Regions from separate parts of the Alteromonas sp. 14N.309.X.WAT.G.H12 genome, predicted to be linked through region 1. Evidence: predicted binding sites of a transcription regulator. Region 1 holds the regulator's gene; the other holds the start of a gene.

Region 1 (5,976 bases):
CTACCGTGTTTAGACCCGATACCATTGAGAGCAAAAGACAGCACGATGATAATGACGAAGATAACAAGGAAGATAATCAATAATGGCTACGTTGTCTGCATCCCATTTAGCTAAATCGTACAAATCCCGCCAGGTTGTACGGGATGTCAGCTTGTCAGTATCAACGGGCCAAATTGTGGGCTTGTTAGGGCCCAATGGCGCGGGGAAAACCACCACCTTCTATATGATTGTGGGGCTGGTTCCTTTAGACAAAGGAAAAATCAAAATCGATGACCAGGAGTTGACGCACCAACCCATGCATGAAAGGGCACGCAGAGGCATTGGATACTTACCACAAGAAGCATCCATATTCCGTAAACTCACCGTTCATGAGAATATCATGGCGATTCTGCAAACCCGCAAAGATTTGAAAAAAGAACAACGTGAAGCCGAAGCGGATTCACTACTTGATGAATTTAATATCAACCATATACGTAATAGTACGGGTATGAGTTTATCCGGCGGAGAGCGCCGTCGGGTGGAGATTGCACGAGCACTCGCTGCTAACCCACAATTTATTTTGTTGGATGAGCCCTTCGCTGGTGTTGATCCAATTTCAGTGAATGATATAAAGAAGATTATTCAGCATTTACGTGACAGAGGTATAGGAATCCTTATTACGGATCACAATGTTCGAGAAACCCTTGATGTTTGTGAAGAAGCCTATATCGTCAGTCATGGCGAGCTCATTGCGCAGGGTACCGCGGAACAAGTATTAAGTAATCAAAAGGTTCGTGATGTATACCTGGGAGAGCAATTCAGGCTATAGTTAGGATATCGGATTCGGTTAATCGTGACCCATACTGGGTATCCCTTGATAGAGTTATATAAGACGTAGATGAAACCATCGTTACAGTTAAAATTTAGCCAACAACTTACAATGACGCCGCAGTTACAGCAGGCGATCAAATTATTGCAGTTGTCGACACTTGATTTACAACAGGAAATTCAAGAAGCCTTGGATTCCAACCCGTTGTTAGAAGTGGATGAAAGTACCGACAACGATGTTGGCGAAAAAAATAATTTAGAGAACGACGATACGGTTCAGGAATCGGCATCTGCCACTGAAAGTATGGACACTGGAGAAGCGTTAGAAAAAAACGACCTTCCCGAAGAATTACCCTTAGACAGTACTTGGGATGAATATATCTCAGCTTCCTCCGCACCGGCAACCAGCATATCCGGCTCCTCTGGTGGCGATGATGAACAGATCTTTCAGGGAGAAACCACCGAGAACATTCAGGATCATTTGCTTTGGCAAATGCGCTTGACGCCCTTTTCAGAAATAGACCGAGCCATCGCCTTGGCGATTATCGACTCCATCGATGAAAGTGGTTACCTCACCGTTAGCGTTGAGGATATTCTGCAAAGCGTTAATAGTGACGAAACCGAAGAACCGGTGGAAGAAGACGAAGTGGAATGCGTGCTAAAACGTATCCAATTGTTTGATCCCATAGGCTCTGGCTCCCGTTCACCTCAGGAATGCCTGCTTGTGCAACTCAAACAGTTTGCCCCTGAGACGCCTTGGCTGGAAGAAGCCAAAATGCTGCTGGAGAACCATTGTGATTTACTCGGTAGCAAAGATTATCGAACACTAATGCGTAAAACTCGGCTCAAAGAAGATCAACTTCGTGAAGCCATGCGTTTACTACAAACATTGAATCCACGGCCCGGTAGCGCCCTTATCACCAAAGAACCAGAATATGTCATTCCTGATGTGTCTGTGGCGAAGAAAAACGGACGATGGGTGGTGGAACTTAATCCAGATAGTCTACCTAAATTAAGTGTTAATCAGCAGTATGCGGCCATGAGCCGTAAAGCGAAAAACAGCAGCGACTCTCAGTTTATTCGCTCTCATATGCAAGAAGCGAAATGGTTTATAAAGAGTCTGGAAAGTCGCAACGAAACCCTATTGAAGGTGGCGAACTGTATCGTACAGCAACAAATGGGATTTTTTGAGCACGGACCGGAAATGATGAAACCAATGGTGCTCAATGATGTCGCAGAAATGGTGGATATGCATGAATCAACAATTTCCCGCGTAACCACGCAAAAATACATGCATACCCCACGGGGCATTTTCGAATTGAAATACTTTTTCTCCAGCCACGTCGCAACGGAATCAGGTGGCGAATGTTCATCAACGGCAATACGCGCATTAATTAAAAAGCTAGTGGCGGCTGAAAAACCCAGTAAACCGCTTAGCGATAGTAAGATTGCTTCGTTGTTGGCCGAGCAAGGTATTATGGTAGCTCGGCGAACAATAGCAAAATACCGGGAATCTTTGTCGATTCCACCGTCTAACCAACGCAAAAGCCTGATTTAGGGCTGCTTAAAATAAGGAAGACGAAATATGCAAATCAACCTTACCGGTCGTCATGTTGAGATCACTGACTCTTTGCGTAATTATGTCGATACTAAATTCAGCAAATTAGAGCGCCACTTTGATCACATATCAAATGTGCACGTCATATTAAATGTTGAAAAACTCAATCAAAAAGCAGAAGCTACAGTATACCTTAGCGGCGCGGAAGTGTTTGCCTCTTCAGAAAACCAGGATATGTATGCCGCAATAGACAATATGGTTGATAAACTGGATAGGCAGGTATTAAAGCACAAAGAGAAGCTTAAAAAGCATTAACGTCACTTATGGATATTCAAGCCATCGTAAGCCTGGACCGCACTAAATGTGCGGTCCAGTGCAATAGTAAAAAGCGTATTTTGGAAATTATCAGCGGAATCGCTGCCCAAAATAACCCTGACATTGACGAAGCCACAGTGCTGAGCAGTCTGCTTTCCCGAGAAAGAATGGGCAGTACTGGCATTGGCAACGGCATCGCACTTCCCCATGGTCGACTAGAAGGGTTGGATCACGTTATCGCTATTGTTGTCACTAGTACACCTGCGATAGACTTTGATGCCATTGACAATAAACCTGTGGATATTTTTTTCACCCTGTTAGTGCCTCATGATCAAACAGAAGGTCACTTGCAAACCCTAGCCACAGTGGCGGGAAAACTCAGCGACAAAGAAACCATAAAAAGCATCAGAAAAGCGCAAACCAATGATGATATTATTCGCGCATTACAGTAAGTTATAGAAAAGGACATTTGTTGCCTGCGGATTTAGGAGAGACACGGTGAATCTGATCATCATAAGTGGCCGTTCAGGCTCGGGAAAATCTGTAGCATTACGGGCCTTAGAGGATTTGGGATATTACTGCGTTGATAATATCCCCGTTAACCTGCTTCCCGCTTTAACCCATACTGTCGCCGACGAATACGAACAAGTGGCCGTGAGCATCGATGTTCGTAACCTGCCCAAAGATCCCGCTGAATTAGTGGAAATACTGGATTATTTGCCCGAATCTTGGACGGTTACCATTGTGTATATCGATGCCAGTGAAGACATGCTGATGAAGCGCTTCAGTGAAACCCGGCGTTTGCATCCACTGGCCAAATTAAACAAGTCTTTATCCGATGCCATTCTCACAGAAAAAGAACTGCTTGCCCCCATTGCGGAACGGGCAGATCTTAATATTGATACCGATTCCTTAAGCATCCACCAGCTTGCCGAACTCATACGCGAGCGCATTTTAGGTAAAAAAAGCGCGCGTTTAGTACTGGTTATCGAATCCTTTGGCTTTAAACATGGCATTCCTAAAGACGCCGATTACGTGTTTGATGCCCGTTTCTTACCTAATCCCCATTGGGAGCCCGACTTAAAACATCTCACTGGCTTAGACACGCCTGTGCAAGTATTTTTAAGTTCACAGCCCATCGTTACCAAATTTATTTATCAAATTCAAAACCTCATCACCACATGGTTACCCCATCTAGAACGCAACAATCGAAGCTATGTGACCGTTGCCATAGGCTGCACCGGTGGCCAGCACCGCAGTGTTTACGTTGCTGAATGCTTAGCTAAGAACTTGCGGGAGAGCCATTCTGATGTGCAAATACGTCATCGAGAGCAAAAAGAATGATGCGCCTAGAAAAATCTGTCACCATTGTTAACAAACTGGGCTTACATGCCCGGGCAGCCACTCAACTGGTACAACTGGCGAATCAATTTGATGCCGAAGTTACCTTGCAAAAAGGGGATAAAACGGCCAATGCAAACAGTGTGTTAGGGCTAATGATGATGGAAAGTCATCAGGGTGAGCAGGTAACCATTATATCAGAAGGCCCAGATGCACAGGCGGCACTTGATGCGGTAGAAAGCTTGATTGTCCAAAAATTCAACGAAGATGAATAACCGCATTATGGTCACTCACCGGTAATACTTCCCCATACAACCCATGAAAACCTCTGATCCATTGCTTCCCGGCCACTTCTATTGCTAAATAAACCTACTCTCACTTTTGCTTAAGTAGTGAACCACTAAACTGCTCAGCGTAAGTTCAAGGATCTGAACATGTATTTTGTTCATCGTTTATCGATGGTGTTAGTGGTGCCGTTACTCTTTTTCCTTCCTCTGTCATCGGTTTATGGGCAGGACTCCCTGTATTTAGGCGGTGCAGAATGGCCCCCCTACTTTGTTCTGCAAAATCAAAATCAGGCAGCGGGTAAAGATTATTTGTTGCTAAAATCCATTCTTTCGAAGATGAACTACGCCCTAATACCCCAAGTTTTACCGGAAAAACGCCTAGCTCATGACGTTAACCAAGGCAAAATCGATGTGGTGTTAGGCGCTGCTTATACACCGGAACGGGCACAAAATAACTATTTTTCCATTCCCTATCGCACAGAAAGCATTGGTTACGGATACCTTAACAGCGGTTCTGCGCCACCGGCACAGCAAGATCTGCTCACACGCTTACGACAGGGTAAAACACTGGCGCTCAATACAGGTGGCTGGTTTGGTGAGTACTTTTCATCCCATATCGCCAATCCTTTTCACCATCAACTGGTGCATATTGAAAGTGTGGCACGTCGGATAAACGCCCTCGCTTTAGGTCGTGTGGATTTGATTTTAGATGACAAAGAGGTCTTGGCTTACAGCGCCAAAAAGCAAGGCATTCAAATAACGGTGAGTGAAGAAAACATTCAGCGCCAAGAGGTACATTTTATGTTTAGTCGTTATTCTGTTGATCAACAATTTATGCAGACATTTAATCGCTTGCTAGCAGAACGGCTAAAAATTGAACCGCAAAATGATGACGAATAAATGACAACCATAACAATTTGTCGCACTTGATCATAAGACTTCAACACCCTCAGGTTTAACCTGCCTATTCCCCCACTTTTGCTAGTATTTTCAGCATCAATATTCATGACAGAATTTGCTTGTTGGGGTATCCTATAGGTATCCCTTCCATATTGTTTCTCAAAGGATTTCAGTGGCAGAAGCATTGGACAGTAAATCAGCACAAAGTCAATTACGCTCACTTAACGACGCCTTGGGTGATGGGCGATTTGTGTCTGTAAGAAAAATGCTGCATGAGCTGCCGCCGAGCGATGTGGCACTGATCCTAGAATCCAGCCCAACCAAAACCCGGGATGAATTGTGGGATCTTATCGACAGTGATTTTCACGGCGATATTCTCGAAGAACTGTCCGAAGATGTACGTAACGGTATTATCAGTAAGATGGTGCCGGAAAAAGTTGTCGATGCCCTAGAGGAAATGGACACCGATGACTTAGCAGAAACACTAAGCAGTCTTCCCGATGAAGTCTTACAGGGTATCTTGCAATCCATGGATGCCCAAGACAGGCATCGTGCGGAGCAAGCGCTGGCGTATGGTGAAGAAACCGCCGGCTTTATTATGAATACTGACACCATTACTTTGCGTCCAGATGTGACCGTTGACGTGGTGTTGCGTTATATACGGCTAAAAGGTGAATTACCAGAAAACACCGACACCTTTTACGTGGTAAACCGCACCGACAACCTTGTCGGCCTTGTCCCGGTAGCCCGACTGCTCACCGCCGACCC
Region 2 (5,976 bases), on a different contig from region 1:
CGATTACGCCCCTTAACAATGAACCCGGACAGCTTATCGTGCTGACCGATTTGACCGAAACCCGGGAATTGCAAGCCAGAGTAAGTCATATGCAGCGTTTATCTGCATTAGGCAAAATGGTGGCGTCCCTCGCCCATCAAATTCGTACCCCCCTATCGGCTGCCATGCTCTACGCGGCGAACCTCCAGCAAAAGCGACTTGGTGAAACGGCAACCTTAAGCTTTGCACAAAAGTTATCTAACAGGCTTAAAGAACTAGAAAGCCAGGTTAATGACATGCTGTTATTTGCAAAGTCAGGGGAAGACCAGGTGGTATCTACCATCACAATGGAACAACTGCGAATGGCCATCGAACCTACGGCGCAGAGTATGTTGCAAAACGCCTCCCAGGCACTACTTCTTAATGGTTTTGATGCTCCTTATACCATTACTGGCAATATGACAGCATTACAAGGCGCAATTTTAAACCTCATTCACAATGCATCACAGGTGAGTGATAAAGACAGCGTGATTGAAGTTAACGTGGTTCAGGCGGGCAGTAATATGGCGCTATCCGTCATTGATGATGGGCCGGGGATCTCCGCAGCCATTCAGCAAAAAATCTTTGAACCCTTCTTTACGACCAAAACCCATGGTACTGGGTTGGGCCTGGCGGTGGTGAAATCAGTGGTACATGCCCACAAAGGCCAGTTGGGCGTTACTAATTTAGAGGGGAGAGGAGCGTGTTTTACACTTTCTCTGCCTATCACAAGTCACACAAATTCACATTTACACCCTGATGTAACAGGAGAGCAAGTATGACTCATTCTACCATACTCATCGTTGAAGACGATGCAGGACTGCGAGAAGCGCTTAAAGATACGCTCTTATTAGCCGACTATCGCGTCGTTGGGGCAGAAAGTGCCGAGGATGCACTGATCCAGTTGTCTGGTACTAAAGTAGATTTGGTGGTCAGCGATATCCAGATGGGGGAAATGAATGGGCTGACTTTGTTGAAAAACATTAAGAACCGCTATCCTCAACTGCCGGTATTGTTAATGACGGCCTATGCAACCATTGATGATGCGGTGCAGGCCATGCGCGAGGGGGCGACAGATTATTTATCCAAGCCCTTTGCGCCGGAAGTACTCCTTAATCTAGTGAGCCGATACGCGCCGGCACAGAAGGTGGAGTCTCGTACGCCCATTGTGGCAGATCCCAGTAGCCTCAAATTGCTTGAATTATCTCGCAAGGTTGCCGGTACCGAAGCCACGGTTATGGTTTTAGGTCCAAGCGGATCGGGTAAAGAAGTGTTATCTCGCTATATTCATGATCAGTCTGATAGGGCAAAAGAAGCCTTTGTTGCCATTAACTGTGCCGCCATACCGGAAAACATGCTGGAAGCTACCTTATTTGGTTATGAGAAAGGGGCATTCACCGGTGCGGTTCAGGCTTGTCCCGGTAAGTTCGAGCAGGCCCAGGGTGGCACCATTTTGCTCGATGAAATCACGGAAATGGATTTGGCATTGCAAGCCAAGCTATTACGGGTATTGCAGGAAAAAGAAGTGGAGCGCCTTGGCGGCAGAAAAACGATTGCCCTTGATGTGCGGGTGATTGCCACCAGTAACCGGGATCTACGCCAGGCTGTGGAAGCGGGAGATTTTCGTGAAGATTTGTATTACCGATTAAATGTTTTTCCTATTGTATGGATGCCGTTAAGTCAACGTCCCGGCGATATAGTGCCATTGGCCCAGCACCTTATTAGCCGCCATGGCAAACAACAGCAAAATGGGATCAAGCTGTCGGCCGCGGCGCGCAATAAACTTGTCCAGTATGACTGGCCTGGTAACGTAAGAGAGCTGGAAAATGTGATCCAGCGGGCGCTTATTTTATGTGATGGCGATGTGATTGATTCTTCGGATCTGATGATCGATATGGCTGCCACACTGGCCAGCCATCAAATGAATAATGAAGTGGTTCCTGAAGATGACAGTAAGTTAGGCTCGGAATTACGTCATCAAGAGCATCAAATTATTTTGGATACCCTGCAATTGTGCAATGGTAAACGTAAGGATGTGGCGGAAAAGCTGGGGATCAGCCCCCGCACCTTGCGTTATAAATTGGCCAGAATGCGGGAAGAGGGTATCGATGTGCCAGCCTAATGGGCGGTTGTAAGTCTATCTTCTTTCCTTGTTTGTTCTTCCCCTTATGCCACGATTTCCTGTCGTGGCATTTTTTTGTCAAAAGCAATGTGCCGTCATTAATTTGGCATACATCCTAACTTATTGAAATTAAAGCTTTATAAAAGTTGGCACTACCCTTGCTGTAGAGTGAATAACGCACATAAGTCAGACAAGAATCTGACAATGAAGATAAATCAGGAGAAAGGTATGGACGTCAAAGCCAATAGTTTGTATCAGGAAATGCAAGCCATGATCGGGCAGACGCGTCTGCAGCCTACCGAAGCACCAGAACAGTCTCTGGACGTTAAGAATTCCTCTGCAAGTGACTTTTCTGCCATGCTGAAACAGGCGGTAGAAGGCGTAAACAGTATGCAGCTAGAATCAAAAGACATGCAGCAGCGGTTTGAAATGGGGGATAAGTCCCTTAGCCTTGCTGAAGTCATGCTGACCAAAGAAAAAGCCGGGATTGCCTTTGAAGCCACGGTACAGGTTCGCAATAAAGTGTTGGAAGCCTATAAAACTATCATGAATATGCCGGTTTAGTGGAGTAATAGGAAATGGCGGAAGCAACAAGCACTAATCTTACGGTTTCAGGGAACAACGATGATGTTGTTGCCAATGAGGCCGAAAACAAATCTGGATTCATGGATACCCTGGGTAGCGCTGATGTTATGCGTCAGATGGCCCTTGTGGTTGTGCTGGTTATTTGCGTTGCTATCGCAGTGTTCATCCTACTTTGGGCCCAAGAGCCCGATTTTCGCCCGTTAGCGAAACTGGAAACCGAAGAACTCATTGAAACCCTCGATTACCTTGATTCCAGTCAGACTGAATATCGTTTGGAAGGCAATACGATTTACGTACGGGCCGATGAATTTCAATCTATTCGCTTAGGCTTAACGCGCCAGGGGTTGGTTCGCTCTGATGATGTTGGTGCCGATATCATTATGCAGGATATGGGGTTTGGTGTATCTCAGCGAGTTGAAACCGAACGCTTAAAACACGCCAGAGAACAACAGATCTCGGCGACCATTGAAGAGTTATCCAGCGTGCAAAAAGCCCGGGTACTTCTGGCCATGCCAAAAGAAAACGTGTTTGCGCGTCGGGAGAAAAAAGCCAGCGCCACCGTGGTACTTACCGCTAAGCGGGGCAAGGTTATCAGTGGCGAAGAAGTGGATGCAGTGGTGGATATTGTTGCCTCTGCGGTGCAGGGAATGGAACCTTCCAAGGTGACCGTAACCGACAGCAACGGCCGCTTGCTAAATTCAGGCTCCCAAGATTCCATTAGTGCAAGAGCCAGAAAAGAATATGAAATCGAGCGTCAACGCGAGCAAGAATATTTAGATAAAATTGATGCCATACTCATTCCTGTTTTAGGCATGGGCAATTACACGGCTCAAGCCGATGTTTCCATGGACTTTACCGCGGTGGAACAAACCCAGCGCACCTATAATCCCGACTTGCCCGCGGTGCGCAGTGAAATGTCTGTGGAATCTAGCACAGTGGGTTCTGTTGCCGGTGGTATTCCTGGCGCATTGAGCAATCAACCGCCACTCGACGCATCCATACCGGAAAATGCCATTGGAACGGGGGGGAATAACCCTGTGGTGCCGGGACAAAACAACCGGGAAGTACAAAAAAATTATGAACTGGACACCACCATCAGTCATACCAAAAAGCAAACGGGGGTTATTCGGCGATTAAGTGTTTCTGTTGCCGTGGATCATGATCGTGTGGTGGCAGAAGACGGCACCGTGACCTCAACGCCGAAATCCCAAGAACAATTGATCAACATACGCCGTTTGTTGCAAGGTGGTATTGGCTTTGATGTGGCTAGAGGGGATTCTTTGGAAGTGGTGAGCGTACCCTTTACCCGTCTGGATACCGCTGATGTTGAAGAAATTCCTTTTTGGGAACGACCCGAAATATTGCCTATACTCAAGTTAGTGGTGGGCGGCTTGATTATCATCGTGCTCATTGTGTTTGTTATCAGACCGATGTTGCGTCGTCTTATTAATCCTGAAGAGATTAAAGAGACTGAAGAGTTCGATGCCGATGAAGGGTTGGATTTGGGTGATGATACCATCAGTATGCTGTCGCAAGACTTTGATGAAACTCAGGTTGGATTTGCGCCAGATGGTTCATTGATGCTGCCCGACTTACATAAAGACGAAGATGTTCTTAAAGCGGTGCGGGCATTGGTGGCCAATGAGCCCGAACTGTCTGCCCAGGTTGTTAAGGGCTGGTTGATGCAAGATGATTAAGGGGCGTGATGATGGCTGATGAATTAGCCGAAACTGGCAACGAACTCACTTATGATATCAGTAAGTTAGAAGGGGTTGAGAAAGCCGCAATCTTACTGTTGAGTTTGTCCGAAGAAGATGCCGCACAAATATTAAAGCACCTTGAACCCAAGCAAGTGCAAAAACTTGGGGCTGAAATGGCTAAGGTTGATGACATGACTCAGCCTAAGATCACCTCTGTGCATAAGCATTTTATTGATGAGATTCAAAATTACAGCACCATAGGCTTCCAGAGTCAGGACTTTGTTAAGCGGGCACTCACCGCCGCCTTAGGTGAAGACAAAGCCGCTAACCTTATCGATCAAATTCTGATGGGCAGTGGTGCGAAAGGTTTAGATTCCCTTAAATGGATGGATTCTAAGCAGGTGGCCAGCATTATTCGCAACGAACACCCGCAAATTCAAACCATTGTGCTGTCGTATTTAGAGCCAGAACAAAGTGCCGAAATTTTGGCGCAATTCCCTGAGAAGGTACGCTTGGATCTGTTAATGCGTATTGCCAACCTTGAAGAAGTGCAACCGGCGGCATTGCAGGAGCTTAACGAAATTATGGAAAAACAATTTGCTGGTCAAGCAGGTACCCAAGCGGCGAAAATGGGCGGCCTGAAATCCGCTGCGGATATTATGAATTACCTGGATACCTCTATCGAAGGGCAGTTGATGGATGCCATACGAGAACAAGACGAAGAAATGAGTCAGCAAATCCAGGATCTCATGTTTGTCTTTGATAACCTGGTGGATGTGGATGATAGAGGCATTCAGGCCATCCTTCGTGAAGTGCAGCAAGATTCATTGCTTAAAGCCATTAAAGGGGCCGATGACGATCTTAAAGATAAGATCACGAAGAACATGTCCAAACGTGCTGCTGAAATGCTCATTGACGATTTAGAAGCACTCGGACCGGTGCGACTATCCGAAGTGGAAACCGCGCAGAAGGAAATCTTGTCTGTGGCTCGACGTTTGGCTGATTCCGGTGAAATTATGCTTGGTGGCGGCGGTGGCGAAGAGTTCCTGTAGCATAATCATAGAGTAAACAAATATGAGTAATCCTCCTTCTTCCGATGACGATTTAACCACAGCAACGTCGTGGGATTTGCCCTTTTTAACGGAAGAGAAATCCAGTGAAGAATTATTGCGAACCAATGCCCTAAATAAGCGTAGTGACTGGAAATACGAGCCACCTGAGGTGGAAGAAGAAACCATTCAACCGCCCACAGCTCAAGAGATTGAAGCCATTCGACAATCGGCTTTTGATGAAGGGCATAATGAAGGCAAGCAGACGGGTTTTGATGAAGGTAAGGCCGAAGGCTTTGAAGAAGGCCAAAAACGCGGTTATGAAGAAGGGCTGGAAACCGGTAAACAAGAAGGACTGGCCGCAGGACAAGCTCAGATCGATGAACTCGCGCAAAGTTGGTCGGCACTGGCGGATAATATCAGCACCCCTTTAGCGCAAGTGAATGAACAGACGCGTATCCAATTAGTTAAACTGGCCGTGGCCTTATCCCGAGCCGTTATT

What was found. Region 1 encodes sigma-54, which starts transcription at its own class of promoters, with help from an activator protein. Its sites were predicted from a motif close to GTTGGCACGNNNNTNGNNT; they were not measured.
Region 2: a site for sigma-54 is predicted at 2,286-2,304, ahead of fliE (flagellar hook-basal body complex protein FliE). Genes of this name have one in related genera too.

What each region holds. Positions count from the first base shown of each region.
Region 1 is NZ_JBAHZB010000010.1:191-6,166, forward strand. Features, by position in the region: partial or broken gene V5298_RS05525 (LptA/OstA family protein) at 1-83, shown strand, start outside; gene lptB (LPS export ABC transporter ATP-binding protein) at 83-808, shown strand; gene V5298_RS05535 (RNA polymerase factor sigma-54) at 878-2,365, shown strand; gene hpf (ribosome hibernation promoting factor) at 2,393-2,680, shown strand; gene ptsN (PTS IIA-like nitrogen regulatory protein PtsN) at 2,689-3,132, shown strand; gene rapZ (RNase adapter RapZ) at 3,179-4,024, shown strand; gene V5298_RS05555 (HPr family phosphocarrier protein) at 4,021-4,296, shown strand; gene V5298_RS05560 (substrate-binding periplasmic protein) at 4,456-5,208, shown strand; gene mgtE (magnesium transporter) at 5,381-5,976, shown strand, end outside.
Region 2 is NZ_JBAHZB010000053.1:10,786-16,761, forward strand. Features, by position in the region: gene V5298_RS13425 (sensor histidine kinase) at 1-800, shown strand, start outside; gene V5298_RS13430 (sigma-54 dependent transcriptional regulator) at 797-2,140, shown strand; gene fliE (flagellar hook-basal body complex protein FliE) at 2,369-2,704, shown strand; gene fliF (flagellar basal-body MS-ring/collar protein FliF) at 2,719-4,422, shown strand; gene fliG (flagellar motor switch protein FliG) at 4,434-5,477, shown strand; gene fliH (flagellar assembly protein FliH) at 5,500-5,976, shown strand, end outside.